Regions from separate parts of the Neptunomonas phycophila genome, predicted to be linked through region 3. Evidence: predicted binding sites of a transcription regulator. Region 3 holds the regulator's gene; each other region holds the start of a gene.

Region 1 (10,712 bases), on a different contig from region 3:
AAGCTCCTAGTAACTTGAGGCTATTATATACTAGGAGCTCATTAATACTGCCATCACCCACCGTCAATCGTTAGCTTCAGTTTTAAATGCCTTCACCATAGATAAGAGCTGATTCTCTACTGCTCGCAATTCTTTTGATGCCGACTCGCTTTTAGCACCCAAATCAGCATTATGCAGGGAGAGCTGGCGCAACGACTCTACGTTCTTTTGTATTTCCTCAATAACCGAAGTTTGCTGGCCAGCTGCACTGGCCACGCTGACGGTTTGACCTGATATACCGTCCATACTTTTAGTGACGGAACTAAACACTTGCCCTACAGATCCTGACACGCTACGACTTTTTTCAACCACACCTTTAGTTTGATCTAGCTTACTTACTACCATCCCGACAGAAGAAACTATGTTTTCTACCGTCGTACGTACTTCCGAAGTGGAGTCTTTTGTTCGGGTAGCCAACGTCCTTACTTCATCAGCCACTACAGCAAACCCCCGACCATACTCACCCGCTCGCGCTGCCTCTATAGCCGCATTGAGCGCAAGCAAGTTTGTTTGCTCTGCAATTTCGGTTATCACCCCAATAACATGCTCAATCTCTACGGTATGCTGCTTTAAGTTTTGAGCTTCTTTCTCGGCCAGCTCCATTTGCTGGGAAATGCTGCTTATCGCTTCTATTATATCTTCTAGATGTTTACGCCCGTCCAGAGCTTCATTGTTAGCCTGCTGAACAGCATCTGATGTAGCCGTCATGCTCTGGGATATTTCTAAAGCCGAAGCGGCTAGCTCCTCGACAGAGACTGCTACCATATCTGTCTCCTCACTTTGTCGATTAGCGCCTTGCTTCGAATCAATTGATATTGACTCAGATGCAGTTACCACCCGATCAATTTCTCCGCAAAAATCCCCCAATCTTCCTAGCACGGTTTTGGTACTTGCCATCTGCATCTGCAAACCGTACTCAACCGCCCCGATATTATCTAACCTGCCGGTAAAAAGTTTCTGCATCACTTCGTTAGACGATATGCCTTTTGCTTTGTTAGCCAACACATTCAAAGGCTTTATATATCCAAGATATAGCCCTGCAAGACCGCCCCCCTGAAGAAAGGCCAACAGCAATCCCAACAACCATTCTCCTTTTACAAACAAAGCTCCTAGCAAAACTAAAGAGAGCAACACAAACAGTCCAGTTGTGAATAGAGTCGAGCTTATGACTGATTGCTTAATAGGGTTGTTTCCATTATTGAGGGCGTTATACATTTTTATAGCGTCTTGCTTTTGAGCAGCAGACGGCAACGCTCTAACTGATTGATAGCCTACTTTTTCTCCATTTTGATACACAGGAGTAACGTAAGCATCAACCCAATAGTAATTACCATTTTTACATTTATTAACAACCAAGCCCCGCCACGATTTGTTCTGCTTAAGCATCGCCCACATGTTTTCGAACGCTGCTTTAGGCATGAAGGGATGACGCACAATACGGTGAGGACTTCCGAGCAGCTCATCGTGTGAGTATCCACTGATCTTTACAAACTCATCATTAGCATAAGTGATACGCCCTTGAATATCGGTGGTGGAAATAAGTTGATCCGTGGCGGCAAAGGTAACTTCGCTCCCAGTAAGGGTGACTGATGGCATAAAAATCCCTGTCAATTGAATGTGAACCAAAACTGAATAACGTCTGTTGTAACGGCGTGCGAACTAATATCTTTAATATTGTCTTAGACTATAATAGTTCGTATTACTCATACTGACCCAAAAATGCTCAGACAATCATTTAAAGTAGAGATGCATGGCCTCGATTAGCGATTACACTCAACAACTGGCGGAACTACGCCCCAAGCTTGTAACCTTTACGATGCTTCAAATCCCTGATCGGAATTACGCAGAAGATCTCGTTCAAGACTCGATTATCGCGGCCATCGAGAGCATTGAAAAATACGAAGGCAAAGCCGCTTTTGAAACATGGGTTTATAGCATTTTGAAATATAAGCTAATTGACTATATTCGCCATAAAAAACGCGAACAAGAGCGCTTTGTTTCTGATGAAAACGATGTCGATATTGACTCCTTTTTTAATAAAAAAGCTCACTGGAATGCCGACGATACTCCACAACAGTGGCATAACCCCGAGGAGCTGCATTTACGTACACATTTTTGGGAAGTTTTTGATTTTTGCCTACTACATTTACCCAGTAGCACCGCTAGAGTTTTCGCTTTGCGCGAGCTAATGGAAATGGAAACAGAAGAGATTTGCGATAGTTTGGGCATTTCTGAGCAAAACTGCTGGACAATTTTGCACAGGGCTCGTTTAAAACTAAGAAGCTGTTTGGAGCGCGGCTGGTTTCTTAAAACAGGAGAAAGCGTATGAAGTCATGCGTCCAAGCGACTTATCTTATGTCTAAGCAATTAGACACACAATTAACACTTTTAGAGAAGATGAGTTTACGAATGCACTTATTTATGTGCGGTAATTGTAATCTGTGTAACGATCAATTAACGACAATTCATGACTTATGCAGCCAGCGAATTACTGACATTCATTTAAAGGGTCGCGACAAGGAGTAACCCTTGTCGCTGTCGAGCACCAACTATTCACTACACCTTATGGTAAAGCTCTGCACCCGTACTTTTAAATTCCGCCGACTTTTCTTGCATCCCCTGCTCTGCTTTCGCGTTAATAGCCGCTACCTGCGACGCATCCAACTCGCGAACCTCTTGTGATATTTTCATAGAACAAAATTTTGGTCCACACATCGAGCAGAAATGTGCAACCTTCGCAGATTCTTTAGGCAAAGTCTCATCGTGGTAGGCTTTGGCAGTATCAGGGTCAAGACCGATATTAAATTGATCTTCCCAGCGGAATTCGAAGCGTGCTTTCGACATCGCATTATCACGTATCTGCGCTCCAGGGTGCCCTTTTGCTAAATCCGCTGCATGAGCCGCGATTTTATAAGTGATAATGCCCGTTTTAACATCATCTTTATTAGGAAGCCCCAAGTGCTCTTTAGGCGTAACGTAACACAACATAGCGCAGCCATACCAACCGATCATTGCTGCTCCTATCCCCGATGTAATATGGTCATATCCCGGAGCAATATCAGTCGTTAGAGGCCCTAACGTGTAAAAAGGAGCTTCGTGGCATTCGGTTAGCTGCTTGTCCATATTTTCTTTGATCATATGCATCGGCACATGCCCAGGACCTTCGATCATGACTTGGACATCGTGCTTCCAAGCTATTTTGGTCAGCTCACCCAACGTCTCTAGCTCAGCAAATTGCGCTTCATCATTTGCATCATACACAGACCCAGGACGCAGACCATCACCTAATGAAAAGGACACATCGTAAGCTTTACATATTTCGCAGATATCTTCGAAGTGCGTGTATAAGAAATTTTCTTCATGGTGAGCTAAGCACCACTTAGCCATGATTGATCCACCACGCGAGACAATCCCGGTCATTCGCTTTGCCGTCATAGGCACGTAACGCAACAAAACACCCGCGTGGATAGTAAAGTAGTCCACACCTTGTTCGGCTTGCTCAATTAACGTGTCGCGAAACACTTCCCAATTTAGATCTTCAGCAACGCCATTCACTTTCTCTAGCGCTTGGTAGATAGGTACAGTCCCTATAGGGACAGGCGCATTACGTAATATCCACTCCCTCGTTTCATGGATATTTTTACCTGTGGATAAGTCCATGATGGTATCCGCACCCCAACGGGTTCCCCACGTCATCTTTTCTACTTCTTGTTCAATAGATGACGATAATGCGGAGTTACCAATATTACCGTTAATCTTCACTAAGAAGTTACGACCAATAATCATTGGTTCACATTCTGGGTGGTTGATATTTAACGGAATAATCGCCCGGCCTTCGGCAACCTCTTTGCGGACAAATTCAGGCGTAATTTCATCAGGCAAATTAGCACCAAAACTAAAGCCTGGATGCTGTTGAGCAACGCTTTGCCCCTCCACTTTATTCTTAGCCAACTTCATGTTTTCACGGATGGCAATGAATTCCATTTCCGGCGTTATGATACCTTTACGCGCATAATGCAATTGCGTAACGTTGCACCCTTCTTTAGCTCGGCGAGGCTTTCGAGTCAGCTCAAACCTTAATTCATCCAAACGTAAATCTGCTGCACGGGTTTGACCATAAACAGACGTCAAGCCATCAAGCAGAACAGTATCTTGTCGCTCATCTATCCAGCTTTCTCGCAAGGGCGCTAAGCCCTTGCGGATATCAATTTCTGCCTCTGGGTCAGTGTACGGCCCAGAGGTATCATAAACATACAGGGGCTCGTTCGGTTCACCACCAAAGGCTGTGGGTGTTATATCTAAAGAAATCTCACGCATGGGCACTCGAATATCGGAACGGCTACCTTCGATATACACCTTGCGCGATTTAGGAAATGGCTGCACAGAGGCATTATCAACCTGTGCACTTTGGCTCAACTGGCGATTATTTGTCATAACTATCCTGTCATTATTCTGTTTATTAATATTCTCTGACGTCAGAAATCGAATTCCAGAGCGTCGCAAAATGGTGTAAAGGCCCATGTCCACTACCTACATCTAACTGATCTGCAGCAGCTATAGATTCCGATAAATATACTTTGGCCTGTGAGACAGCCGCGTCTAAACTTAAGTGCTTAGCAAGCAGCGCAGTAATTGCTGATGAGAGCGTACAACCTGTACCGTGTGTATTTTGTGTATTAATCCGTTTGGCGCGATAAGCCTGTACATGCTTGCCATCCGAGAGAAGATCAACCGCATCATTATCTCCCTCCAAGTGACCACCTTTTAGCAATACATGCTTGGCCCCTAACTCATGCAGTTTCGGCAATAGCGCATACATCCCATCAATAGTGGTGGGCTCATCAAGGCCAACTAAAGCCGCAGCTTCGGGTAAATTAGGCGTAATAAGATAAGCGCGAGGTAAGATCTGCTGTTTGAGCGCCGCTACCGCATTCATAGGTAATAGCGCGCTCCCACTTTTAGATATCATGACAGGGTCAACGACTAGGGGAATAGTAGGATAACGGCTCAGCGCCTGTGCCACTGTCTCTATGATATCAACGGAGCCCAACATACCTACCTTGATCGCATGAATAGCAATATCCGTTAGCACAGCATCGATTTGAGCGGCGATTACATCATTAGGAATAGGGTGAATTGCTGAAACGGTGTGCGTATTTTGCGCCGTGACCGCTGTGATGACTGACGCTCCGTAAACACCGAGCGCAGAGAAAGCTTTTAAGTCAGCTTGTATGCCTGCACCACCTCCGCTATCAGAGCCTGCGATGGTCAGCACATTTGGGATTGCAAATGATTTCATCTCGATTCCTACGCCAGTGCAAACTGGATCAGGTTCAGCGGGTATCATCTCAGCCTCAACATAAGGCACCCCGACAAGATAAATTAAGTGTACGTTGTCCGCTTTTTTATGTCTATATTTGCCGAACAACAAGCGATTGAATGATCACTCAAGAATTCGGTATGAAAAATAGGACTTTTTCCTATATCCAAAAATTCTCACTCAGACATAATAACAACCGTGGATCTCCTGTTCATGGAACGAATGTAAGGAAGGCCTCGACAAGCGGAATGGACACAAGGATTGTCCGAATGGAATCAACTAATTAGCAATAATTAGCACCGCAAGGAAAAAGGAAGCCAAAAAGAGAACTTTGCATACGGATTTGCGAAGTTCTCACCACTTCCCACCTCGTTATACACTGAGCTACCTACTCTTCTTTAATACAAAACGCTTTACAACTTATCATCTAAAAATGATGACTATTTAACGATAGCAATAGTATGCGCCTACTCGCGACAGCACACCAAAGCAAATAGGTTTGAAGCGGCAACGATCAGAGAACTGTATCAAAGAAGTGTCTTAAAGCTCATGCAGGGACGCCTGTCGACAAGCCCCAAATAGATCGCACAACATCAGAGGCTGGCTCAGAGCAATCGCCCGCTATCCATTTAGCCAACCCGCCCGCTACATCTTGAAATAGTTGAGGTTCAGGTTGCGGCTGTTCCAGCCAATGCTGAAAATCACGAGGTTGGAAATCATCCATTACTGTAGCCAATTGAAGCCGATCTAAAAGAATGGCATTTGAGCGCTGTTCCGACTGACCTTGCATAGGCTTAGTTAAAAACTTTTTACCATACTGCATTGTTTCGCTAGCTAAGCCAAAGCCACAATTTGAAAACACCCCAGAACAAGCCGCTAAATCTTGCTCAAACCCTGCACGACTAAGAGGTTTAAAGTGAACATTATTGATTGAATGCGCAAAAGAACGCTTACTATATACGTGAAAGCGATAATCAGTAAACGAAGCAAACCAATCGATCAATGTTTCATCTGTTTCAAATGGGAGATAAACCAGAACCAGCCCTTCATCAACTGTCCTTGAATATTGGGGCGGGCTAATTAGAGGCGGAACAATTGTTCGGTTAAAATGATCCCAATGCACCCCTACGGGTATCGTAACAGGAGCAAATATCTGAACGCCTAAACGCAACATCAACGAGCGCCAGCCATCGGGCAACTTGTGCATAAAAGCATACTGATGTGCGATACCAATAGACTTTTTACCGCGCAGTTTCGCCGCCCAAGCGGTCACCGGCTCAAAGTCAGAGAGAATAAGATCATAACTCTGGACATCCAGCGACTTAATATCACGGATCAGCGTGCTTAAACTATTCCTTGTGAGGGTATCCCACGACTTAACTTTTGCGCCCTCTCCCATATAAAAGGTTAAACCGCGACGCGTTTGGTAGTCGCCGAACAACTCCATATCAAACAGTTCGTCAGCAGGGCGACCACTGAATAAGTAATCAACATCAACGCCGGCCTGCTTGAGCGCGGGTGCCATGACCCGTGCGCGTGTTATATGACCATTACCTGTCGCTTGCACCCCATATAGCACCTTCATGACTACACTCGCCTCATAAAGCAAATCCAATAAGCATAGCCAACTCAGCGCAACAGATACCTAACGCAGCGCCAGCGGCGATATCCGTTGGATAGTGGACACCCAGCATTACACGAGAAAAACCTATCATCCCAGCCAACACATAACCAACGCCTGCAAGAGCTGGATAAAAAACGGCTAAAAGCGTAGCAAACAAAAAGGCGGCGGCTGAATGCCCGGAGGGGAAGCTAAAGGTATCCGACGGAACAATAACCGCCTCAAACCCCTTAAGTGAGCTGGGCCTTGGACGTTTGATGGTGTTTTTTAGCAACCAGTAAACCGGGAGCTCCACTAAAAAAGCCAACAGCCCCGCCACCAAAAATGCCTGACCATGCTCGGCATCGAACACAGCAAAAGCTACCCCAATAACGACATATAAGAGGCCATCACCTAACCGGGAAATAGCCCGACTAATCAGCGCCAAATGTGAATACGTTAAACGGCGCGTCTGAAGCCAGTTAAATGTCAGTGTGTCAAAGTCTGTTATTTTCTGGATGGTAAGCATCTTTAACCCCCAGTTAGCCCATGCAATTTTAGGTATGGTGGGTCAACTAGATGACAGACCGATGACAAAATACTGACTTTTATGTGACAACCATTGAGACTTATTGTTGAGCGATCCACTCAGAGACAAGATTGACTAGCCCATCGGGATTTTCCCATGGTTGCATATGCCCACCTGACACAACCGCTAATGTAAAAGCATGAGATTGTTGCTCGATCACCCTGTGTGCATATTCAAGTGACAACACCTCATCCTTTTCGCCCTGTATTAGCAATCCTGCAAGCTGCCGCTTACTATCTGATCTAGCGGAACGCCAACTAAATATCGAGTTCAAAGTTTTAAGCGGGTAATCGAAAACAACAAGCGGATCAGCCCCCATTTCATCGGCGGCAGGATGAGAAGCAATAAGGGCATCATAATCCAATATCGACTTTAACGGCACTCGAGCCAGTGGGAAAAACGGGCTACTCATACCAATCCATTGCCAACCCAGACTATGCATGAGGTCGGGAGCTACTTCCGGCATCAATAACGTTTGGCAAATAACGCCAGATATTCGCGCATCCTTCTCGGCAACGGCCATCGCTAATAACGAGCCGATAGAATACCCAAATAGATAAACAGGGCGAGTCTTTGAACCCGCCAGATACTCGATTACTTCACTAACGCCGTCAGCAATATCGTCAAGGGTGTACAACCCCCTAACACCGCCTGAATACCCGTGACCGGGATAATCCATACTAACAACGTCAAATCCTCGCCTACTCAGCTTATCCAGCAGCGGCGCGTAGTATTCAGAATATGTCCCTATGCCAGGCAAAAAAACCACCAGCGGTGATTTAGACTCAGCAAAAGAAGGATAATGCTCGTAGTGAATTTCACCTAACTTAAAAGTTTCTCGGCGCTCCAAAGAAGGCTCAAGCCCCATCTTTGCTCGCAAACGATCACGCAACCCTATATCCGCTTCAACTGTTGGCGTGAATAATGAAAAGTAGTCTACAAACACTCTAACAGTCTCCTTTTACGCCATAATCAAGATATCTACCTGTATCAACCCAAGCAGCCAAGATGCATTTTTTGGATACATCAACGCTGGCAACGAGAGCAAAACACCGTACTGCGCTGCCCCATGCGAACTTCCGTTAGTTCTTTGCCACAAACTAAGCAAGGCTCACCGGCTCTACCATACACTGATAACGATTGAGCAAAGTATCCAGGCTTACCGTCGCTATCAACAAAATCCCTCAGAGTCGTCCCTCCTTGCTCAATTGCGGCGGACAATATTTTCTTGATTGCCGCAACCAAACGAGTCAGCTTAGGCTTAGATACTTTACCGGCCGGCTTCCTTGGATCAATACCCGCCATAAACAACGCCTCATTTGCGTAAATATTACCGACACCGACAACCACATGACTGTTCATCACCAACTGCTTAATCGCCACACTGCGCCCTTGGCTACGATTGATCAGATAATCAGCATTAAACGCGTCTGTCAGCGGCTCTGGACCCAGCGAAGAGATCAACGATAGTTCCTCTCCCACTGGCTGCCACAAAACTGAACCAAATCGGCGAGGATCCGTTAAGCGCAAGCACGCCCCCGAAGCCAAACCGATATCGATGTGATCATGCTTACCAGGCTCTACATAATGAGTGAGTACTCGCAAACTACCAGACATTCCCAAATGAATAACAATAGCTCCGCGCTCTGTCTCTAAAAAAAGATACTTGCCTCGCCGGCTCACGTTATTAACCGCAAGACCTATAAGCGACTGCAAAACATCGACAGGAACCGGCCAACGCATCTTAGGCTGACGCACAACAATAGAGGTGAGCGTCTGATTAATCACATGCGGAGCAACACCGCGCCGCGTTGTTTCTACTTCTGGTAGTTCTGGCAAAACGTAAATCCCAATTCATTTTGAATCATGCGCTATTAATAACAATGTACACACGCAGTTAACAAGCGCTTTAACCAATCACATCTCTCTTATGTACGCAGAACAAGCTCCACTTGTTTCTTTTAGACATAAAAAAACCCGGCCAAAGCCGGGTTTTCTGGAAGCACTAAATCTTATTTGATCTTAGCTTCTTTATACATAACGTGCTTACGAACAACTGGATCAAACTTTTTGATCTCAAATTTTTCTGGCATGTTACGTTTGTTTTTATCAGTCGTGTAGAAGTGACCTGTACCGGCGGATGAAACCAGACGGATCTTTTCACGGTTACCTTTTGCAGCCATGGTCTAGCTCCTTATACTTTTTCGCCACGAGCACGAACTTCAGTCAAAACTGAGTCAATACCCTTTTTATCGATGATACGCATACCTTTAGAAGAAACGCGTAGACGAACAAATTTGTTTTCAGATTCTACCCAAAAACGGTGCCAATGCAGGTTTGGTAGAAAACGACGACGTGTTTTACGTTGTGAGTGGGAAACATTGTTCCCTGTTACTGGACGCTTACCAGTAACCATGCAAACTTTAGACATAATTAATACCTTATTAGTCGATTAACTCTATTCAGATGTCTATTGGCTACGAGTAGCTGATATGCCACTTACGCAATAGCCTCAGGCGGAGCGTCCAAAAACCGGACAAGAATCCCATACCGGAAGTGAATAGAAGGCGCGCATTGTACAGAAAATCAACAACCCAAGCTACCGCTTTTTACGAATAAATCAAAACATTGCTAAACAGCGCCCACAATCACTATATCAACCCCCGTTCAGCAAATGAAACAACCTCAGGATCACCAATCACCATGTGATCCAACACGCGCACATCCACCAACTGCAGCGCATTGACCAAACGCTCTGTTATATGTCGATCAGCCGCCGAAGGCTCGGCAATGCCCGATGGATGGTTATGCGTCAAAATAACGGCCGCTGCATTCACTTCCAAGGCTTTACGCACGACCTCTCGGGGATACACAGAAGCCGCATCTATGGTGCCAAAGAACATAGGCTCAAACCGAATGATTCGATGCTTATTATCCATAAACAGACACGCAAAAACCTCTTGACGATAATGGCGCATCTTCGCCGACAGAAACATCCGAACCGCAGAGGGGCTCTCCATCACATCTCCACGCTCTAGCGATGCCAACAGGTGACGGCGGCTCATTTCTAAAACAGCTTGTAATTGAGCATACTTCGCATTTCCTAAACCAGGCCCCTGACAAAAAGCCTCCTGGCTGCTCTCAAGCAACTCTCTAAGCCCGCC
Region 2 (10,712 bases), on a different contig from region 3:
CTAACACCGGTGGGAACATTTATCCATCACGGAAAAGAAATCAGCATCGGGAACGGCGGCATAGGCGAAACCACGCTAAAACTGCGCAAAGCACTGAATGATATTCAATGGGGCAACAGCGAAGATAAATATGGCTGGCTTACTGAAGTTTAAGTAGGGAGTATTCAGCAGGAGGGGCCAAGCACAAACCTATGCCCCTCCTCTTATTAGCCCCTTCTCAACTTTGTGGCTCATCCACTTTTATAAAACGTTTCCATATGTGAGTCACAGCGGCTCTCAACTCGGTCATTTCAACATCATTCATTGCCTTAGAGCGCTCTTGCAAGGCCAATCGATGCCCTACAGCACGATAACGTTTATAGGCTTCCTGCAAAGTAACCGCGTCGTCTTCTGGTAGCAAACCTTCTGCCTGTAAAACTTCTAAAATCCGAATATTATCGGAATACGTGCACAAAGCAGGGTGTTTATCTGCGTGTGCTAACACGAGATACTGAACCAAAAACTCAATATCAACGATTCCCCCCTCATCTTGCTTTAGATTAAACAAGCCGTCTTCAACATCTTGGGAAGAGGAGCCCAAATGCGTACGCATTTTTTGGCGCATATCGGCCACTTCTTTTTGCAATACCTCGAGATCACGCGGCTTCGCTAAAATTGTTTGGCGCAAGTTGTTAAAATCGCCACTCAACCCAGAAGCGCCGGCAATAACACGAGCACGAACTAGCGCTTGGTGTTCCCACGTCCAAGCGCTGTTATTCTGATACTCTCCAAAAGCTTTTAAAGAACTAACCAGCAAGCCTGAATTTCCCGAAGGTCGCAGCCGCATATCCACCTCGTATAACTGCCCTCCGGCCGTAAACGTATTGAGGATATGTATCATTCGCTGACCTAAGCGCGTGAAGAAAACAGCATTAGCAATCGGCTTCGCACCATCCGTCATAAGATCGGTTTCACAATCATGAATGAACACCAAATCCAAATCTGAGCCATAAGATAACTCGATACCACCCAGTTTGCCGTAGCCCAGCACAATAAAGTCAGGGTCCGCAGGTACGCCAGCCGTTTTCATCGGACGGCCATGTTTTTCTAGCATTAACCGCCACGCTATATCTAACACACTACTTATAATAACTTCTGCAAGCCAAGTCAGATAATCACTGACTTTCATCAGCGGCAAAACGCCGGTAATGTCGGCCGCCGCTACGCGTAAAAGATGTGCACTTTTGAAATAGCGTAACGCTTCCATTAATTGCTCGATATCATCCTCAGGTATGCGTAATAGCTGCTGACGCAACTCGTTGGCTAACGCGGCTTTATCAGTTGGCGCATAAAGAGTACGTGGATCAATGAGTTCATCTAGCAAAACTGGCTTTTTCGCTAACTGGTCAGCAAACCACGCACTGCTAGAGCACAGTTTCACCAGTTGCTGTAAAGCCGCTGGGTTTTCATGCAATAGCACCAGATAAGCAGAACGCCTGAGGATTGCATGAATGAGCATCATTATCCGATTTAAAGTTTGTGTCGGATTCTCGACCTGACTAACTTCTTCTAGTAGCACAGGTAAAACACGTTTAAGCCTTTCAACGCCACCTGGCTGCAACACTTGTACAGTGCGCGAATCACGTAGTTCACTAATCAGTTTCAGCGCGGCTTCTGGGTCATCACTGTATTTATCGCTAATAAACGCTAACGACTCAGCCTCATCAAGATGCCCATTCCACAATGCCAACCAATTACCTTCTTCCTGTTGCTCCTGATCGGCGGACTCTGTTGAAGAGGGAGCAATCACTTCCTCAAAATGAGCCCTAACAATTTCTCGGTGATACTTAAGCTGCTCACTGCATTGCTGCCATGAATCAAACCCCATACTAAATGCCAAGCGTGCTTTGCCGAGATCATCAGTGGGCAGTTCTTGAGTCTGTTTATCGGCTATGGCTTGGATGGCGTGCTCGATATTACGTAAAAAGATATAGGCGGCAATTAGCTCCTCTACAGCTTCTGGAGTCACATCCGATAATTCGGGCAATAAGGGTAAAATTGTCAATAACTCACGTTGCTGCAAACGACTATCGCGCCCGCCCCTGATCAACTGGAATGCTTGGGCTATAAACTCAACTTCGCGAATCCCACCTGGGCCTAATTTAACATTAAGCTCCATCCCTTTGCGTCGCACTTCGCGATTAATCATCTCTTTCATTTCGCGTAATGACTCGAAAGCGCCATAGTCCAGGTACTTGCGGTAAACAAACGGCTTTAGCATTGCCATCAATTGAGCGCCCTGCTCTTTGTCACCCGCGACCACTCGCGCTTTAATCATGGCATAGCGTTCCCATTCACGCCCTTGATCTTGATAGTAGTGTTCCATTGCTGCAAAACTTAATGCGAGCGGGCTTGCTGAACCAAAAGGTCGGAGGCGCATATCCACACGAAACACAAAACCTTCGCCATTCATGGTGTCTAAAGCATGGATTAACTTTTGCCCTAGACGAATGAAAAATTCTTGGTTTTCTAAGGTACGCTTAGCTCCCTCTGTTTCACCTTTCTCAGGGAATGTAAAAATCAGATCAATATCCGATGATAGATTGAGTTCATGTGCTCCGAGTTTCCCCATGCCCAACACGACCATGCGTTGCTGCTGTTTTTCTCCGGTAGTTTCACAGACATGCATGGGTGTACCCCAACGATCGCAAGCTTGCTGATAAAGCACTTCAAGCGCACCATCAATGAGTGCATCAGCCATCCAGCTTAACTCCAACACGGTCTGCTGCATGGTGGCTCTTCGCGTTAAATCGCGCCAAATCAGACGCACCATGGATTGCTGCCTAAGAAGACGCAAAACAGATAGTAAAGAAGGCTCGTCTGTAACCTGCTTTAGCGCCTCCTGAACAAGCGTTTTATATCCGTTTAATGACTGATTTTGATCCAACTGTTCGGCATTGCATAATGAAGCGCCCCATTCAGGATGACGAGCCAATTGGTCAACCACAAAATCACTACCAATCGAAACGGTCAGTAACTCATTGTAGCGACTCGCCGGCCAGTGCGGCTTTACTGATTCCAACAATGGGGATAACCGGTCCCACTGCTTCTCAGCTAATGGAATAAGATCACTGGGTAGCGCGGATAAATTAGGCGTCATAGTTTTCTCTTTTTAAACGGTATAAATAATCAGACACTTATCATGATGGGGAGCTAAAACAACATCTAATCAACACCGGTTCGCCTGATGAAAAAGGCGATAACCTCGTTCTGCTTTACTAATATCACTGGTGACCAAGCACCCAAGTTCAGCTTGCAACTGGTCTTTAAGCATCAGCAAGTCTTCTACCGCTCCTGACTTTAGCTCTAATTCTAACTCGCAAATAGCATCTTTTAATAACTCACCATCGCGCGCGCACTGATAACTCACATCACCTTGATCGAGCGCAACTTCTATCTGCGTGTCGTTTACAGTAACCCACCACACAAGCCGATCAAAATTAGTGGCGAAAATAGGTAACAGTTGACCTTTAAGTTTTTCTACAGGTAATGCATCCGGCCATTGAGCTTGCGCGAGCAAGGTTAAATCTAGATCCGGCTTGTCAAGCAACCACTCCCATTCACCTCTCTGATGCAAGCCATTCATGCTGTGCCCACGCGTTTTAACCGTTTGAATAATATCCTCACCTTGCTCTCGGATACGCAGAGCCACTTTATGCTGCGTGAGAGCAAGCTCGGGCGTATCGTAATACCGATTTACTAGGTGATTTTTACCTTTAAAATCGGCACCTTGCAGTACCTTAAGCGCTAAAACTTGTTCTAGCTTATCGGCAGGAAAAGTCAGCTTCACTTCCGTTTCATTTGCCACTCTATTCATTCCCCATGCAATGTTAATCTCTATTACCTGATCTTTTTTAACATTTAGTTACAATTAGATGATATTTTTACTACAAATACAGGTATCTCACCCTTATACTTGCGCGAAAACTCAATCCTAAACAGGTTTTGGTTATGATTACTAACAATCCGATTATGCAAATGTTTGCACGTTCACCGTTCAAACCGATGCAAGAGCACATCGTAAAGGCACAGGCCTGTGCAGAACAGCTAATCCCCTTCTTTAATGCTGTTATAGCAAACGACTGGGAAACTGCCCGAACAACCCAACATAAGATTGCGGTTTTAGAAGGCGAAGCTGATCGATTGAAAAAGGATGTTCGTCAACACCTACCTAATAGCATTTTCCTTCCGGTACCACGTACCGATCTCTTGGAATTGCTGCGTATGCAGGACAAAATCGCCAACCGCGCCAAAGACATTGCAGGGATAATGTTAGGCCGCGAAATGCCAGTCCCTGAAGTCATACAGCCCATTATGCTTGAGTTTGTTCAATCTGCCTTAGCAACATCTGGACAAGCCGTCACTGCATTATCCGAACTGGACGAACTCGTCAGCGCAGGATTTCGCGGCCGCGAAGTAGAGGTCGTAGAAAAAATGCTAATCGAACTCGATCAACTTGAGCACAAAAATGATGAGTTTGAACGCACGATTCGCTCTCAACTCTTTGCTATTGAACGCGACTTACACCCCATCGATGCTATTTTCCTCTATCAGGTCATTAGTGGCATAGGTGACTTAGCTGATCGCGCCCAACAAGTCGGCAGCCGTTTACAACTTCTGCTAGCACGCTAATCTCAACAAAAAGGCATTATCATGAGCATTATTGCGCAATACGGCGATATCATCGTCATACTTGCATGTGTGTTTGGTTTTTTCATGGCGTGGGGTGTCGGCGCAAACGACGTTGCTAACGCTATGGGTACGTCAGTTGGTTCCAAAGCGCTGACAATGAAACAAGCGATTATGATCGCTATTCTTTTCGAGTTTGCAGGGGCTTATTTAGCCGGTGGCGCCGTAACCGCCACTATTCGCAAAGGTATTATTGACCCCGGAATTTTATCCGGCAATCCTGAACTTCTCGTTTTTGGTATGCTCTCGGCACTGCTCGCTGCAGGCTTATGGTTACTCATCGCTACACATTATGGGTGGCCAGTTTCAACCACCCACTCTATCGTCGGTGCCATTGTAGGCTTTGCTGCCGTCGGCATCTCAGTTGATGCTGTCCATTGGGACAAAGTCTCTAAAATCGTCGCTAGCTGGGTCGTCTCGCCCGTCACCGCAGGCATTATTGCTTTCTTCTTGTTTAGGAGTGTGCAAAAGCTGATTTTAGATACGGATAAACCATTCGAAAATTCTAAAAAGTACGTGCCCGTTTATATCTTTTTAGTAGGCTTTATTATCTCAATGGTGACATTCACCAAAGGGCTAAAGCACATCGGCCTTGATATCAGCTTTGCAAACAGCGCGTTCATCTCGATAGGTGTGGCTGCTATTACCATGTTCATTGGTATCATGATGCTAAAGAAAATCAAAGCAGACCCTACAGCAGATAAGGACTATCATTTCGCGAGCGTCGAGAAGGTATTTGGTGTTCTAATGATGTTCACAGCCTGCGCCATGGCCTTTGCTCACGGCTCTAACGATGTAGCTAACGCCGTAGGCCCTTTAGCGGCCGTCGTAGGCGTTATAAGCTCTGGTGGTGAAGTAGCGCAAAAAACAGCAATGCCTGCTTGGATACTGCTCTTAGGTGGCGCTGGTATCGTAGCTGGCCTCATCATGTACGGTCATAAAGTCATTGCTACCGTAGGTAATAATATTACCGAACTTACCCCAAGTCGCGGTTTTGCTGCCACCTTGGCTGCAGCCACAACGGTTGTCGTTGCATCTGGTACGGGGTTGCCAATTTCTACCACGCACACGCTTGTAGGAGCCGTACTCGGCGTCGGTCTTGCTCGCGGCTTAGCGGCACTCAACTTACGCGTTGTCGGCACCATCTTTGTGTCCTGGGTAGTTACCCTACCTGCAGGCGCACTATTAGCGATCATGTTCTTCTTCATGTTTAAGGGTATGTTCACTTAAGCTTTGTGCTAATACACTGAAACACGCCCACTAAGAAGGCTCGACCCGCTTCCCGAAAGCCTGCACAATAGAGAAAAACTTGTGCAGGCTTTTTATTATGTCTAAATCTATTCCAAGTCTGATCGACATGCTGACGCAGCTCATAGCCACCCCTTCTGTTAGTTGTACAGCACAAGAGTTGGACATGAGCAACCGCCCCGTTATTGATCTACTAGCCACCTGGTTATCAGCAATCGGTTTTGAGATTGAGGTGATGCCGGTTCCCGGCTATGCAGGCAAATACAATCTTATTGCCACACTTGGCCAAGGCCCCGGCGGTCTAGTTTTATCTGGCCATACAGACACAGTCCCTTTCAATGAAGAGAAATGGAAAAGCAATCCGTTCACACTCACAGAGAAAGACCAACGCCTATATGGATTGGGCAGCTGTGATATGAAGGGCTTTTTCGCACTCGCCATAGAGGCCGCCAAGCAGTTTGTAGACCATCCTTTTAAGTCGCCTTTAATCATTCTAGCGACTGCCGACGAGGAGAGCTCCATGTCAGGCGCCCAGGCCTTAGCCGATGCTGGCAAACCCAAGGCTCGTTATGCAGTTATTGGCGAACCCACCAGCTTGCGCCCTATTCGCATGCACAAAGGCATCATGATGGAAGGCATCAAAATCACCGGACGTTCTGGGCATTCATCCGATCCATCATTAGGGGCTAACGCACTCGATGCCATGCATAAAGTATTGGGCGAGCTCATGAGTTTTCGTCAAGAAATGCAAAGCAATTATCGTAACAGCGCGTTTCGTGTTGATGTGCCCACACTCAATTTAGGTTGCATTCACGGAGGCGACAACCCCAACCGGATTTGTGGACAATGCGAACTAGAGTATGATTTGCGCCCGCTTCCTGGAATGGATATGTCGGTGCTACGCGAAGGCATTTATAAACGCGTAAAACCTTTAGAGGCCCAATACGATGTTATTATCGACTGCGCACCCATCTTTAATGGCATTCCATCATTTGAAACGGCTGCCAACGCTGAGCTAGTTCAAATGGCCGAAAAGCTTACCGGCTATACAGCCGACGCTGTCGCCTTCGCAACAGAGGCGCCTTTTCTACAATCGTTAGGCATGGAAACGATTGTGATGGGCCCCGGTAGTATTGACCAAGCCCATCAACCAGACGAGTTCATAGCGCTGGACCAAATCCGTCCAACCGTTGATATACTGAGCCACATGATTAAGCGCTACTGTTTACAATAGCGGACTGAATTTTTTAAGAGGAAACCTCGTTGTCTGACCCAACCGCCACTGACTATGTAAATTGGTTCCGTCATTCATCGCCTTACATTAACGCACATCGCGGTAAAACATTTGTGCTAATGCTAGGTGGCGAAGCGATTATCGACCCTAACTTCGATAACATCATTCATGACATCGCCTTGATGACCAGCTTGGGAATTCGACTCGTCATTGTTCATGGTGCACGACCACAGATTGAGTCACGTCTTGAAGAGCGTGGTTTAGAAACTCGCCTGCATCATGACATGCGCATTACAGATAGCGAATCCTTATTATGTGTTATGGAGTCCATTGGCGTAATTCGTAACCTATTCGAATCCAAACTATCCATGGGACTCGTCAATACACCCATGCATGGTGCTGAAATACGTGCCGTATCGGGTAATTTTATTACAGGCCGTCCCGTGGGTGTCTATGAAGGCGTCGACTTATGCCATACAGGAGAAGTACGACGCATTGATCACAAAGGTATTTGCGCTCAACTTGATAGCGGAAACATCGTGTTGTTATCGAACCTAGGCTTTTCCCCAACAGGAGAAATATTCAACTTATCAGTCGAAGAAGTAGCTGCCCAAACAGCCATTGCATTACAAGCTGACAAGTTAATTTTATTTGGCGGCGAAAGCGGCATTATAGATAGTAAAGGCGAGGTTCGTTCTGAGTTGCTTGCCAAGACAGCTGAGCGCTTCCTAAGCCAGTACCATCAACAACTCGAAAGTACCGACGTTGCGCACTCCGAAGTCTCTAAGTTGCTGTATATGGCAACTATTGCATGCGCTGGAGGCGTCCCGCGTAGCCATTTAATTAGCTACAAAGAAGACGGCGCCTTACTCGCTGAGCTCTACACAAGAGACGGCGCAGGCACAATGGTTATCAAAGAGTCTTATGAACAAGTCCGCGCGGCCACCATTGAAGACGTTGGCGGCATTATCGAACTAATTAAACCCTTAGAAGACAAAGGCATTTTAGTACGCCGCTCACGCGAATTACTGGAGGCGGAAGTCGAGCAGTTTTTTGTGGTAGAACGAGATGGTGCCATCATTGGTTGTGCAGCACTCTACCAGTATGAAGAGTCGAAAATGGGTGAGCTAGCTTGCGTTGCTATTGCTAAAGAATATCAAGGGGGTGACCGGGCAGAGATGTTACTCGCGTCGATTGAAGAGCAAGCGAAAGAGTTGGGTCTTAACGCTTTATTTGTACTAACAACGCGTACAGCCCATTGGTTCATTGAACATGGTTTTGTTGAAGTGGCAATCGAGCAACTGCCTAGCAAAAAGCAAGCGCTCTACAATTTCCAACGTAATTCAAAAGTGTTCTCTAAAGCGCTGCGATAAATACAAAAGCGCTCGGGATTAAATCCGAGTGCTTTTTAACAACCAGTGCTAGCTATTACTAGCCGGTTGGCAAAATTATTTTAAAGCTAGCGCCACCCAAAGAAGACTCACCCACTTCTAGTTGGCCGTCATAACTACTCAATATATCCACAGCCACTGCCAAACCAATCCCTTGCCCTGGCGCTGCGGATGTATCTACACGGGCACCACGTTGCAAGATAATATGCCGCATTTCAGGCGAGACACCAGGCCCATCATCTTCAAGCTCCAAATGCACGCCGTCATCATCACACACTAACGAGACCCGGACCTTTGAGTGGGAATATTTAAAGGCATTTTCAAGCAGATTACCCAGCATTTCCATTAAGTCGCGCTCATCGGCGCCAAACAGAGCTGTTTCGTCCAGCAAGAGAGAGTAATCCACACTTTTCTCTCGGTACACTTTACTTAACGCTGAGGTAATTCGCTTTATTAAGGGCGCTAAAGCTATTGCATGCACAATCGTATTATTTTGGCTACGCACAGCCCTCGCCAATTGATACTGAACTATTTGATCCATCCGACGTACTTGCTCATCCACTACGGATCGGTAACTTTCGTAGCTCAGCTTTTCGTTTCCCGCCCCACGAACAACCGCTAGTGGCGTTTTAAGACTATGCGCTAAATCACCTAATGTGTTGCGATAACGCTCCCGTTGGTTACGTTCACTATGCAAAAGGTGATTCAAGCTATCAGTCACCCCTTGCACTTCTTCTGGATATTGACCAGCTAAACGCGTTGTCTGACCTCGTTCAATTTCATGCAGATCAGCCACCAACTTGCTCAATGGCTGCAAACCCCAGCGAGTCACTAATGTCTGAAGAATTAACGCCAAAATAGTCACGGCAAATAACCAGCCCCACAAGTGGGTGCGATAGCTATTTAATTGCGTTTGCAGGGTGCCGCCTGGCTCTAATAATGAAAATAAATAGCGACGAACCACCCCTTCGGTTTCCCATTGAACAGGGTATTGATAGAGGTAGTAGTTCTGATCCGCCAAGAACTCAAAACGAGTCTCACCGGTTTTCAGCTGAGTACTGAGCAGCTGGGTACGTAACGGCTTATCAATGAACTTGGCCGACGGGGACTCCCACTGCAACTGTCCTAGTTGAGAATGGATAAATGCATACCCGTAACCATCATTTGGGATGGATAAATAATCAGGCACTTTCAACTGATTATCTTTGTAACGTACTTCGCCAATCATGATATACACCTGCAAGCGCATCCTATCTTCTAAGGACGCTTGCAAACTGTAGGCGTAAGAATTCTGCAGAGCATAGCCCGCTACAGTAATAATAACGGGCAACAACAGGAAAGAAGCGATTAATAAGCGCGCTTTAAGGGATCGAGGGTACCAGCGTCCTAGCCGTTTCATCAATAAAGCTTAACGCCGCACTATGAAGATTGCATATCAAAACGATACCCAAGGCCTCTCACCGTAGTAATAGGATTGAGTGTCTGGTCGGGATCCAATTTTTGACGTAAGCGACGTATAAAGACCTCTAATACATTACTGTCCCTATCAAAATCCTGGTGATAGAGATGCTCGGTTAGCTCTGCTTTGGATACTGTCTTACCGGCATTCAGCATGAGGTATTCAAGGGTACGGTACTCGTAACTGGTGAGTTTGATAGGCTTGTCAAAACAAGCAACAACGCGCCCAATCGTGTCTAGGCTTAACGGGCCAAACTCAAGCAACGGTTTAGCATGACCTGCAGCACGGCGCAGCAGCGCGTTTAAACGGGCCAATAACTCTTCCATGTGGAACGGCTTGACCAAGAAGTCATCCGCTCCCGCTTCGAGCCCTTCTACTTTGTCTTGCCAATCACTGCGTGCCGTTAAAATGAGGATCGGAAAGTTTCTTTCTTCTGCACGCCACCGTCTGATCAGCTCAACCCCTGACAACGAGGGCAAGCCTAAATCAACAATTGCTAAGTCATAAGAAAATTCAGAACCCAGGTAAAGAGCCTCTTGACCATCCGCTGTCTCTTCAACAGTATAGCCACGAGATTCAAGCCCGCTGACCAACTGGCGACGTAAATCTGCATCATCCTCAACGACCAACAGCTTCATTCGTTACTCCTGTT
Region 3 (10,712 bases):
GTGTTTCAATCAGGACGTTGAAACAGCAGGTTGATGATCTGTTGCAGTGGGGTTGAGCATCGCTATGTCTATGATCGAATTATTAAAAGAGTTAGAGCAATTAGGTGGCATTCAACACAGTTGTGTCGCGACACCTGATTCTATACTGGCATCCACCTTTCCCGAGATATTGGATACCAATATGGGAAGCGCCTCGCGTGTAGCGCATCAAATCTTCAATGCGATTCATTCCATTGGATCAGACCACAAAGAGATTATTTTTGAGCTTGATGAATGCTTGTTGATGGGGCATGTAGTTGACGATAAAACGGTCCTTATTATGCTGACAGAAAAAGAAGTCAACATGGCGCTGATTAACACCAGTGTGCGGTCCGTAATGCCGACTATTATTGAAGCAATAGCACCGGTAACAGAACCAGAGCCTAGCGTCGCTCCCGATACATCAACGGCTAGTCGACCTGCTGTGAAAAATAACCCTGCAATTGAGGCGCAACTGAGGGCATTGATGAACCAATTGCGTGATTTGATGGCCGATTATATAGGCCCGGCGGTGAGTATCGTTTTTGACGATGCTTATGACGCATGGCGGGCCAAACATGGTGTTAGGTTGGGAACTATAGCTGAGTTGCTTAAGCAACTAGCTCGTGAAATTGATGATAAAGATGACCGTTCTGCGTTTCTGAAAAAATCAGTAACCACAGTTAAAGCGTTCTCTGCAAACCGTTAACCGCTGCCAAATAAACTAGCGGCGCTTACTTTTATAGTGAGTAAGCGCCGCTGCGTAACAGCCGGTTAACTGCCTAGTGTTAGTACCACTTTCCCGCGAGTATGTCCTGTTGCTATTTGCGTAAAAGCACGTGCTACTTCGGCCAACGGATATGTTTCGGCAACCGTGACTGTTAGTTCTTGTTGCTCGATACGCGCCAGTAGTTCTGCCAACTGCTGACCATTGGGTTCAACTCGAATGGGTAGCGCTTTTTTACCTTCTTTTTCCGCAGCGGCTATGACCTGATCTTTTGTCACAGAGGGTAACGTGATTAATGTGCCTGTGGCGGCGAGCAACGCAATGGCTTTAATACCCGTTTTACCTCCAACTCCGTCAATAATGAGATCGAACGGTGCCTGCGCTTCAAGGGCTGATTCGTCACGGTAATCAATGGCCTGATCACACCCTAAAGCCAGTAAATGGTCATGGTTAGCCGGTGACGCAGTACCTACAACATGCGCGCCTTTCCATTTGGCTAATTGAACGGCTAGGTGACCTACACCGCCTGCAGCGGCCATCACCAGTACGCGCTGTTGTGGTTGCAAGTTACCCTTATCAAAGAGCGCCTGCCACGCTGTTAAGCCTGCTAACGCGGCTCCTGCTGCGGTGATTGGTGCTACGCCTTTGGGTAAACGGGCTATTTGGTCGGCAGGTGCCGCTATGCGCTCGGCATAACACCCTGCGCGTTCAGGAAAGCGAATAAAGCCGACAACAGCATCGCCAGAATCAAACCCGGTTACATCGCTGCCGCATGCGATAACTTCACCGGCAAACTCCCATCCGGGAATGAAGGGCAAGTCACCGATAAAGGCAGAAGCTCCGCCCCCACTGCAGGTTTTGTAGTCGATAGGGTTAACGCCTGCGGCCAGTGTTCGGATCAGCACTTCACCGGCTTCTAGAGCGGGCTCTGGAACCTCTTGTACAGTGAGATGTGTCGCAAATGTGTCGACTTCGCTGAACTGGTCAAGGCGGATAGCTTTCATGAGTAACCTCTTATTATTTAACGTAATGACAGACGATAAAAGGATCGTATGCGGCCAAAGTGGCATGTAAGATGAGCCTAGCTGTGCAGCCTCAACAAATCAATTCTGATAGGCTAGCTGGCGCGCATTACAGTGTTGCCATCTTATTATCTGTGCTTAATGTAAGGAGCCATGATGTATTTCTTAGCTGTTCTTGAACCGATTCTATTCTGGGGTGGTCTGATCGTTTTTCTTATATCGCTTGGTATGTATGCTGGGCGAACCAAAGATGTAAAATCGATTTTGCAATTTTGGCAACCTACAATCGTTTTTAATCCACTTGAAAATAAAGTTAACCGTATTGGGTTAGCCATGATGATAGTGGCGGTTGTGATTCGTGTAACATTGTTTGTGATGCTGTAATGGGTTAACTAAGGAGAGTAAATGAAGGGTAATCCAGTTAAAGGGGTTGGGTACTTATTTAGAGGCTTTAGCATGCTGCCTGAGCCCGGTATCCGGCAATACGTATTAATACCACTGATCATTAACATATTGTTGTTTACAGGTGCTATTTGGCTGCTGATGGATCAGTTTGATGTATGGGTCGACTACTGGCTTTCGTATCTGCCTGAGTGGCTTTCATTTTTGGATTGGTTGCTTTGGCCGCTCTTCGCATTGCTGGTGCTTGTCGTGGTGTATTATGGCTTTTCGATAGTCGCCAATCTTATTGCTGCGCCATTTAACGGTTTTCTATCCGAAAAGATTGAGCAACTGCGTCGAGGGCGCGAAGTCACGGATGAAGGCTGGGGCGAGTTTGTAAAAATGATCCCACGTGCATTAGGGCGTGAGTTAGCTAAGATGATGTACTATTTGCCGCGCTTGTTCTTGCTCATCGTGTTTAGTTTCATCCCTGTTTTAAACATTATTGCTCCATTTTTATGGTTTTTGTTTGGGGCATGGATGATGTCGATCCAGTATTGCGATTACCCGATGGATAATAATAAGGTGACTTTTAAAAAAATGACTCAGCTCTTAGCCGAGCGGCGTCTCACCTCTATCAGTTTTGGTGCCGTTGTGCAGTTTGGCACTATGATTCCTATTTTAAACCTGATTGTTATGCCTGCCGCTGTGATAGGGGCAACTTTATATTGGGTTGAGGAACACGTCGAACGAGCGGTGGCTGGTGTGTGAATAGACCCGCTCAGGTCGCACTTTTTTGCTGGGCTATACGAGATTGAGTTGAATACAGCATGTCAGGGGGGAAGTGGCAGTTAAAAGTACTGCCTTTCCCTAGCTGACTCTCAATGGTTAATTGAGCTCCGTGACGGTATAACGCATGCTTCACGATGGCTAATCCTAGCCCCGTGCCGCCGGTGGCGGTAGAGCGGCCTTCATCGACGCGATAAAACCGTTCCGTTAAACGTGGTAGGTGGATGGAGTCGATACCAATACCATTATCAGTAACCGAAAAATGCCCGCCTTGCTCATCGACAAACCATTTAATACTAATCAAGCCATTTTCTGGTGTGTACCGCACAGCGTTGAAGACGAGGTTCGAGAATACACTATGGAGTTCTTGTGGCTGACCCAACAGATCAAACTCGGTGTCGACATCTAACGTTACCTGATGTTGCTTATCGAGTGAGATCACTTCTGCATCATGGTGGATAGTGATAAGCATCTGATGAATGTTGATAGGGACTTCATCGTTAATATGCTGGCTAGACTCAAGACGAGAAAGTAACAATAAATCAGAGACTAGGCCTTCCATGCGGCTTGATTGGGCCTGCATTTGTGTCAGAGCACGCTGCATAGGTTTGGGGAGGTCCTGGTCTAAAAAAGTCTCCAGATAACCTCGAATGACCGTTAATGGCGTGCGTAGCTCGTGAGAAGCGTTGGCCACAAAGTCTTGTCGGGTATGTTCCAAACGCACCAAACGAGTGATATCACGGGCTACTAACAGTCGGTCGCTAGCACCAAACTCTTTTATTTGGAACTGTAAGGTAGTGTCGTTGAGGACAGGGCTAGGTAGCTGCAGAGGGTCGTCATATTTACGTTTGTGGTAATAACGTATAAAGCGAGGATCACGCAACAAGTTCATAACCGGCATTCCACGGTCAGACACATGTTTAAAGCCTAATAAGCGTTCTGCAGCGCGGTTCCACCACTCTAAATTATTATGCTTATCAATAATAACAACGGCATCGGGTAGTGCTGCTGAAGAGCGTTGAAAGCGTTTGATGATCTCTTTTAGATCACTACGTTGCTTATGGTGACGCTTTTTAATTCGTGCTAAGTCATCAAAGATGTCGCCCCATATACCCTCGGCTTCGGGAACCTCAGAATCATATTTATGCAACCAGGTTTGCAGCCTTCCTATTTGGCGTAGTTGTAGAAAAATCCAAAGCCCTAACCCAGCAACCATTCCCCAGCTAACAGAGCCTATGAATAAGCCTACCGTTGCAGATACAGCGACAAATAAAAATAAACTGCCTACGGCGGCTTGGGGGACTCTCTGCATAGGGGATACAACTCGTGTTTAGGCTACTTGTGTCGAAAAACGATACCCAGTTCCTCGTACCGTTTGTACTAGGTGGTCATGTTCATTGCCTAACGCTTTGCGTAAGCGACGAATGTGAACATCTACTGTCCGTTCCTCAACATACACATTGCCGCCCCAAACCATATCCAACAATTGGCCGCGGGAGTAGGCACGATCTTGATGGGTCATAAAGAATTGCAATAATCGGAATTCAGTCGGCCCTAAATCGATGGCTTTGCCCTCGGCAGTTACACGGTGCGAGATAGGGTCAAGCGTTAAGCCTTCAACCGTCACTGGCTCTTCAATGCCTTTAGGCGTAGCACGGCGTAAAACAGCTTTTAATCGAGCTACCAGTTCGCGAGGAGAAAATGGCTTGGTGATATAGTCATCTACACCCGCTTCTAAGCCCTGTACTTTGTTTTCTTCTTCGCCTTTGGCCGTCAGCATGATAATGGGGATATCGGCAGTTGTTTCATCTTTGCGTAAGCGGCGGGCTAATTCAATGCCGCTGATGTTGGGCATCATCCAATCCAACAAAATCATATCAGGTTGTCGATCAATCACGATCGCGTGAGCATCGTTAGCATTTTCTGCTTCAATACACTCATAACCTGCCATTTCGAGTGCAACCGCGATCATTTCGCGGATGGGCGCCTCATCATCGACGATTAGCACTTGTTTGCTTGTAGACATGTCTAAGCCTCTACGCTTGTAATAAGTCGCGAGTATTACAGTATTTTATTATGACAAAAATGTTACAGCTGGCCACTAATTTGTCATAAAGTGTACGACAATCCCAACAAAGACCGCTAACTCGGCGTAATGGTTATTCAGAAAGGCGTTAAAGCACCGAGTGCGATCTCTATCCTTAATAAGATTTTGCTGATAAACAAAAAACACGCCGGCTATAACGATCCCTACATAGTAAGGCCACGTCATGCTTTCTAATGTGCCTACTAATAGTAAAACTAACAAAGTGGCGATCTGTAATAGCCCAATGATCCGCTTGTCCTGTTTGCCGAATAGGATAGCGGTCGATTTTACGCCGATTTTTATATCATCATCCCGATCTACCATGGCGTACATGGTGTCGTAAGCAACGGTCCAGAGCAGCTTAGCTAAGAAAATCAGCCAAGCAACCAATGGTAAAGTCTCGTCAACGGCAGTAAAGGCCATAGGGATAGCCCACCCAAAAGCCGCGCCAAGTACCACTTGGGGCAGGTGGGTATGGCGCTTCATAAAGGGATAAAGCGATGCTAACGCTAATGCGCCAAAAGACATCCAAATCGTCATGTGGTTAGTGAATAAAACTAGTACAAAAGCGAGCAGCATCAGCCCAGCAAACAGCATGAGCGCTTCTTTACTGCTAATTAGCCCGCGAGCTAAGGGGCGTTCAGCTGTTCGCTTTACATGTCCGTCGATATGCCGGTCGGCATAATCATTAATCACGCAGCCAGCTGAGCGCGTTATAAAGACCCCCGCAATAAAAATAATGAGCAAGCTAAGCGGAGGGACTCCGTCGGCCGCAATCCATAACGCCCAAAGCGTTGGCCAGAGTAGTAAGTAGCTCCCAATAGGCTTATTGAAGCGCGTAAGCTGGGTATAGATGGCTAAACGCTCACGTAAGGTTAGTGCAGGGCGAGGTGCGACATGAGACATGACAAAGGCCTTAAACTAATATCGAGAAGGACTGTAGTGTACTTGCTCAAGCGCCGGAAGAAAAACCTCAGCTACAAGCAAAGGCTTGTTCGATAAACGAAAGACAGAGCGTCTAGCCCACAATGTATGAGAATCTACCTGGATTGAAGTCGTTTGTAAGGGGCCGCGCCGCATAGTTGGATCACTGAATAGCACAGACCCTAGTGAGCGTTGGCCAATTAAGTGTAGTTGTCGTTCTCTGCCTGTCAGGGTACTGGCCGGGATCACTGAGCGAGCAAAAACCCAGGCCTCGTTCTGACCCTTGAGTATCACCTCGCGTATGAGTGCTTTGTGGCGCAGGGGGATTCCCAAAGCTTGTGCTTCACTAAGGCTTGGATACTGCCAAGCAAGGCTCAGTAATTGTACCGAAAACTGCTGATGGCTGGCTTTCACCAAATGTTGTGTCAGAGACCCTCTGTCCATTAGCCACGGCCGCCATACGGCGGGGGCATCGATGGCTGATAATCGAATACGTTCCTTCCATACGGGTGCCGGGAAGGCGGTATAGGGCGTTTGAAGTAATTTGGCGCGGATATCCACAAATCAGGTCCTTTATCTGAGGACGGTATTCTACGCTTAAGCGTCGGCTATCCCAAGCCTTGAGCGTTTGTTGCTGGAGGCGCGTCACATAATCGATTAGCATGCGCGGTATGAGTACAGACAAAGCACACAAAAATACAGCTGCCAGCGTTGAAGCGTTAACCCGTCGTTGGGTAAATACTATGGTCGTTGGACTTAACTTATGCCCTTTTGCAGCGCCGGTTGTGAGACAAGAGACCTTGCGTTATGCCGTAGTTGAAAGCGAAGACACCCGTTTAGCGTGTGAAGCGTTTGTTGACGAGTTGTTAGTTATTAATCAAGCCAATGAACGTGATATCGCTACTACGTTAGTCATCTTTCCCAATGCAGTAGCCGACTTTTATGAATACCTAGGGTTGCTTGATGAATGCCAACGTCTATTGACCCAAGCAAACCTTGAAGGCGTTTTTCAGCTGGCTAGTTTTCATCCTGGTTATTTATTTGCAGGGCCGCCAGAGGATGATCTCAGCCATTGGACCAACCGTTCCCCATACCCCATGATTCATATTATTCGTGAGGGCCAGATGGAGCAGGTGCTCAAACACATAGATGATCCCGAAGCTATACCAGAACGCAATATTGCACATTTGGAAGCGTTAGGACGGGATAAGCTGATTGAGCTATTCCCGCCGTTTAAGGACTACTGTTGATTGATAAGACGCGATTGTAGCGTGAAGCTAGCCCTAGGTTTTAGTCGCTTCCAATGGACAATCGTTTTCTGAAATAAAAAGCTAATGCATTGATGCTATTTGCGGGCTTACGCGGCTACTACAATGCAGTTGCGTGCCGTGTCCTTTGCGTTATAAAGCGCGCTATCGGCGCGTTCGACAAGCTCATGTGGGCTGTACGTTGTTGAGGGTGTTAAGGTACAAATACCTTGGCTAACGGTAACAACTAGCCCGGTACTAGAGCGCTCGTGTTTAATGCTCAATGCCTGTACCTGTTTACGAATGCGTTGCGCTACGAGCTCTGCTCCGGCTTTGTCTGTTTCGGGTAATAAAACAGCAAATTCTTCCCCACCGTAACGGCAGACAGAGTCATGTGAGCGGTTGACCGCATTTTCCATAGCACCGGCAATACGTCGTAAGCCGCTATCGCCCGCTAAATGGCCGTAGAGGTCATTAAACGCTTTAAAATGATCCACATCGACCATAATAAGTGACAAAGGCAGATTGCTGCGACTAGCACGTCGCCATTCCATTTCTAATAGTTTTTCAAACTCACGCCGGTTATTTACCCCCGTTAGCCCGTCGATACGAGCCGAACGTTCTAAGAAATCACGAGAGCGCTTTAATTCGAGCATCATGCCTACGCGTGCGCGGATAATACCTTCTGCTCGGCCTCTAACAATAAAGTCAGATGCGCCATGCGTGTATGCCTGCAACTCTTGCTGATCATCATTATCGGCATTGATGAGGGCGGTTGGTATAAAGCCGTGGTGGATCTTCTGAACGAGGTTTTGGCAGTTTAATAAAGTAGGGAGCCACTCGTCAGAACCATCAATTAACAATAAATCGGGCGTTTGTTCTTGGCTTAGAAGCTGCTTTCTTAAATCGCTTAAGGTTGCGGGTAATAAAATATTGTAGCGTGCTCTTAACGCGTCGATAGTTTTCCAGACCGTTTCGATACCATTTGGGGCAAATACAGCGATGGTATGATGGTCGGTATATTTACAGAACTCGCGAGAGTCATACTCAATTTCGGTCGCCGCGCCCTCAAAAAACGCTTGTAGATCTTCGGGGGCAGCTAAGCCTATTAACGTGCGCTTATCTTCTGCCACGATTGATGGAACGCGAGAGCTTACCCCACTGGCGGCCCACTGATCTTGCCAGGTATCGAGTTGCTCTTCACAGTCGATATCAATAGATAACTCGGTGGGTAGCCCCGCTTTTTGTAAGGCGTCAAAAATAATAGTGGGGCTAGCAATATCTTGTCCGTCAACCCAAAGGGCTTTATAAAAAAGATCTATAAAATTAAGCGCTTTTTCACGATCGATTTGCATTGCGGCTAATACGCATAAATTGGCAAAACGACTGTCTGGTCGCTCTGGAGGTAACGAAATAGGTACTTCTGGCGCATGGCCGCGCACAGCAAATACATCACTCGCCAGCTCTGAGAGGATATCGGCTGTATTGCCATATAGGCCTATATCTTGAGCATGCTCTACCAAACGAAACTCGACCTGATCCAGCAAATCCATTGCTTTTAATCGTTCGAATAACGCATAGCTGTACGGGCAATTTAAGTCGCCATATACGATGTAGCCGCTCATGAATATCTCCAGACTGTGTCGCTTATTGATAACGCGTGTTCTGGAATTAGCGGCAGAAAGGGAAAAAGGTTGAGTTGCTTAAGTGGGTTTGTGCAGGCTTCACGTATTTATAAGAATAGGGCTGCCGTTGGCAGCCCTATTGGAATTGCAAAGTTACGCTGGTTCTTCGTCGTCTTTATCCGTTGCGCCAGCAACTTCGCGCATTTCAGCGAGCGGCGCATGGCGGACGTCTGTGCCGCTAACTAGGTAGATGAGCTGTTCGGCGATGTTGCGCGAGTGGTCACCGATTCTCTCTAAGCTACGCAGTACCCAGATGACGTTCAGGCAGCTGGAGATAGCGCGCGAGTCTTCCATCATGTAGGTGACGATTGATCGCATAGCCGTGCGGTATTCCAAGTCGACGGCTTTGTCTTGTTTGGCGACGTGGTAAGCCAGTTCTGTATCGTTGCGGGCAAAGGCGGTGAGCACATCTTTTACCATGCTGCTAACGAGTGAACCAATGTGACGGACTTCTTGGTAGCCGCGCTGTGAGTCGCCTTCTTCTACTAGCTCGATGGCGTGTCGGCAGATGCGGCTGGCTTCATCACCCATGCGCTCAAGGTCGTTGACCGCTTTAGAGATGGCAACGATCAAGCGTAGGTCGCTGGCAGCGGGTTGGCGGCGCGCGATGATCATGGTGCAACGCTCGTCGATCATTAATTCCATGTCGTTGGTTTGACGATCGACGCGGCGTGACTTTTCAGCTAATTCGGCATCACCTGTTAACAAGGCTTTTACGGCATCATGCACTTGTCGTTCTACAATGCCGCCCATGGTTAGCAGTTCAGTACGGATGAGTTCTAGCTCGTCATTAAACTGCTGTGAAATGTGTGTTGAGTAGCTATCTTTATTGAGTTCCACAATGGTACTCCTCAATTAGTGTCAATATCTGCATGGTGTTAGTAGGCGGTAGGTTTTATCCGTATCGGCCTGTGATGTAATCTTCCGTTTGCTTCTTCTCGGGGTTCGTGAAGAGGGTATCGGTAACACCAAACTCGATTAAATCACCCATATACATGAATGCAGTATAGTCAGAAACACGCGCAGCCTGTTGCATATTGTGCGTTACAATGACGATGGTAAAGTCATTCTTAAGCTCGTGAATGAGTTCTTCAATTTTAAGCGTTGAAATAGGGTCAAGAGCAGAAGCGGGTTCGTCTAGTAGTAACACTTCTGGTTTTACCGCGATGGTACGCGCGATAACCAAACGTTGCTGCTGACCACCTGACATGCCCAATGCGCTTTCGTGTAGGCGGTCCTTTACCTCATCCCACAAGGCGGCTGAGCGCAGCGCCCATTCGACGGTTTCGTCGATATCACGCTTCTTTTTAATCCCTTGAATACGTAAACCATAGGCTACGTTTTCATAGATAGACTTTGGAAACGGGTTTGGTTTTTGAAACACCATGCCCACGCGGCGGCGCAGATCAGCTACTTCAACTGTGCGGTCGTAGATATTTTGGTTATCTAACACTATCTCACCGGTGATGTTGCAGCTATCCACCAGGTCGTTCATGCGGTTAAAACAGCGTAACAGGGTTGATTTACCGCAACCGGATGGTCCGATGAAGGCTGTTACGCGCTTTTTCGGAATGGTCATGTTGATGCCGTGCAGGGCTTCTTTTTCGCCGTAGCTAAGACGTAGGTCGTTAACATGGAGGGCAATCGTTTCACTTTCCAAAGAAAGCTGGCGGTCGTCACGCTGCAACGATGAAATATCCATACGGTGAGTTTTCGCGTTTGTAGTCATAATCAATAAACCTTTAATTCAGTCGTTCTACAGCGTTACATTTCTAACGATTTATATTTTTCACGTAGGTGGTTTCGGATCTGCACAGCACTGATGTTCAGTAG

Evidence for each region. The regulator PhoB, encoded in region 3, activates phosphate uptake and scavenging genes when phosphate is short. The targets are predictions, from matches to a motif close to TGTCATANNNNTGTCANA.
Region 1: BS617_RS17090 (phosphatase PAP2 family protein) is a predicted target of PhoB. The motif match lies at 7,538-7,555, and genes of this name have one in related genera.
Region 2: BS617_RS00645 (TIGR00153 family protein) is a predicted target of PhoB. The motif match lies at 3,903-3,920, and genes of this name have one in related genera.

What each region holds. Positions count from the first base shown of each region.
Region 1 covers NZ_MRCI01000005.1:2,813-13,524, forward strand. The annotation lists gene BS617_RS17060 (methyl-accepting chemotaxis protein) at 64-1,635, opposite strand; gene BS617_RS17065 (sigma-70 family RNA polymerase sigma factor) at 1,790-2,368, shown strand; gene BS617_RS17070 (anti-sigma factor family protein) at 2,365-2,565, shown strand; gene thiC (phosphomethylpyrimidine synthase ThiC) at 2,596-4,473, opposite strand; gene thiD (bifunctional hydroxymethylpyrimidine kinase/phosphomethylpyrimidine kinase) at 4,499-5,338, opposite strand; TPP riboswitch at 5,327-5,421, opposite strand; gene BS617_RS17085 (MJ1255/VC2487 family glycosyltransferase) at 5,907-6,944, opposite strand; gene BS617_RS17090 (phosphatase PAP2 family protein) at 6,958-7,488, opposite strand; gene BS617_RS17095 (alpha/beta hydrolase) at 7,589-8,494, opposite strand; gene mutM (bifunctional DNA-formamidopyrimidine glycosylase/DNA-(apurinic or apyrimidinic site) lyase) at 8,575-9,387, opposite strand; gene rpmG (50S ribosomal protein L33) at 9,561-9,731, opposite strand; gene rpmB (50S ribosomal protein L28) at 9,743-9,979, opposite strand; gene radC (RadC family protein) at 10,200-10,712, opposite strand, start outside.
Region 2 covers NZ_MRCI01000001.1:134,758-145,469, reverse strand. The annotation lists gene BS617_RS00660 (branched-chain amino acid aminotransferase) at 1-153, shown strand, start outside; gene glnE (bifunctional [glutamate--ammonia ligase]-adenylyl-L-tyrosine phosphorylase/[glutamate--ammonia-ligase] adenylyltransferase) at 218-3,139, opposite strand; gene BS617_RS00650 (CYTH domain-containing protein) at 3,209-3,847, opposite strand; gene BS617_RS00645 (TIGR00153 family protein) at 3,991-4,671, shown strand; gene BS617_RS00640 (inorganic phosphate transporter) at 4,693-5,958, shown strand; gene argE (acetylornithine deacetylase) at 6,056-7,210, shown strand; gene argA (amino-acid N-acetyltransferase) at 7,240-8,583, shown strand; gene BS617_RS00625 (ATP-binding protein) at 8,642-10,000, opposite strand; gene BS617_RS00620 (response regulator transcription factor) at 10,021-10,698, opposite strand.
Region 3 covers NZ_MRCI01000003.1:201,393-212,104, forward strand. The annotation lists gene BS617_RS16425 (GTP-binding protein) at 1-56, shown strand, start outside; gene BS617_RS16430 (DUF8082 domain-containing protein) at 65-727, shown strand; gene BS617_RS16435 (NADP-dependent oxidoreductase) at 793-1,749, opposite strand; gene BS617_RS16440 (hypothetical protein) at 1,921-2,151, shown strand; gene cysZ (sulfate transporter CysZ) at 2,173-2,919, shown strand; gene phoR (phosphate regulon sensor histidine kinase PhoR) at 2,930-4,249, opposite strand; gene phoB (phosphate regulon transcriptional regulator PhoB) at 4,268-4,963, opposite strand; gene ubiA (4-hydroxybenzoate octaprenyltransferase) at 5,039-5,929, opposite strand; gene BS617_RS16465 (chorismate--pyruvate lyase family protein) at 5,945-6,508, opposite strand; gene BS617_RS16470 (DUF1415 domain-containing protein) at 6,619-7,197, shown strand; gene BS617_RS16475 (diguanylate cyclase domain-containing protein) at 7,305-8,819, opposite strand; gene phoU (phosphate signaling complex protein PhoU) at 8,973-9,719, opposite strand; gene pstB (phosphate ABC transporter ATP-binding protein PstB) at 9,775-10,608, opposite strand; gene pstA (phosphate ABC transporter permease PstA) at 10,644-10,712, opposite strand, start outside.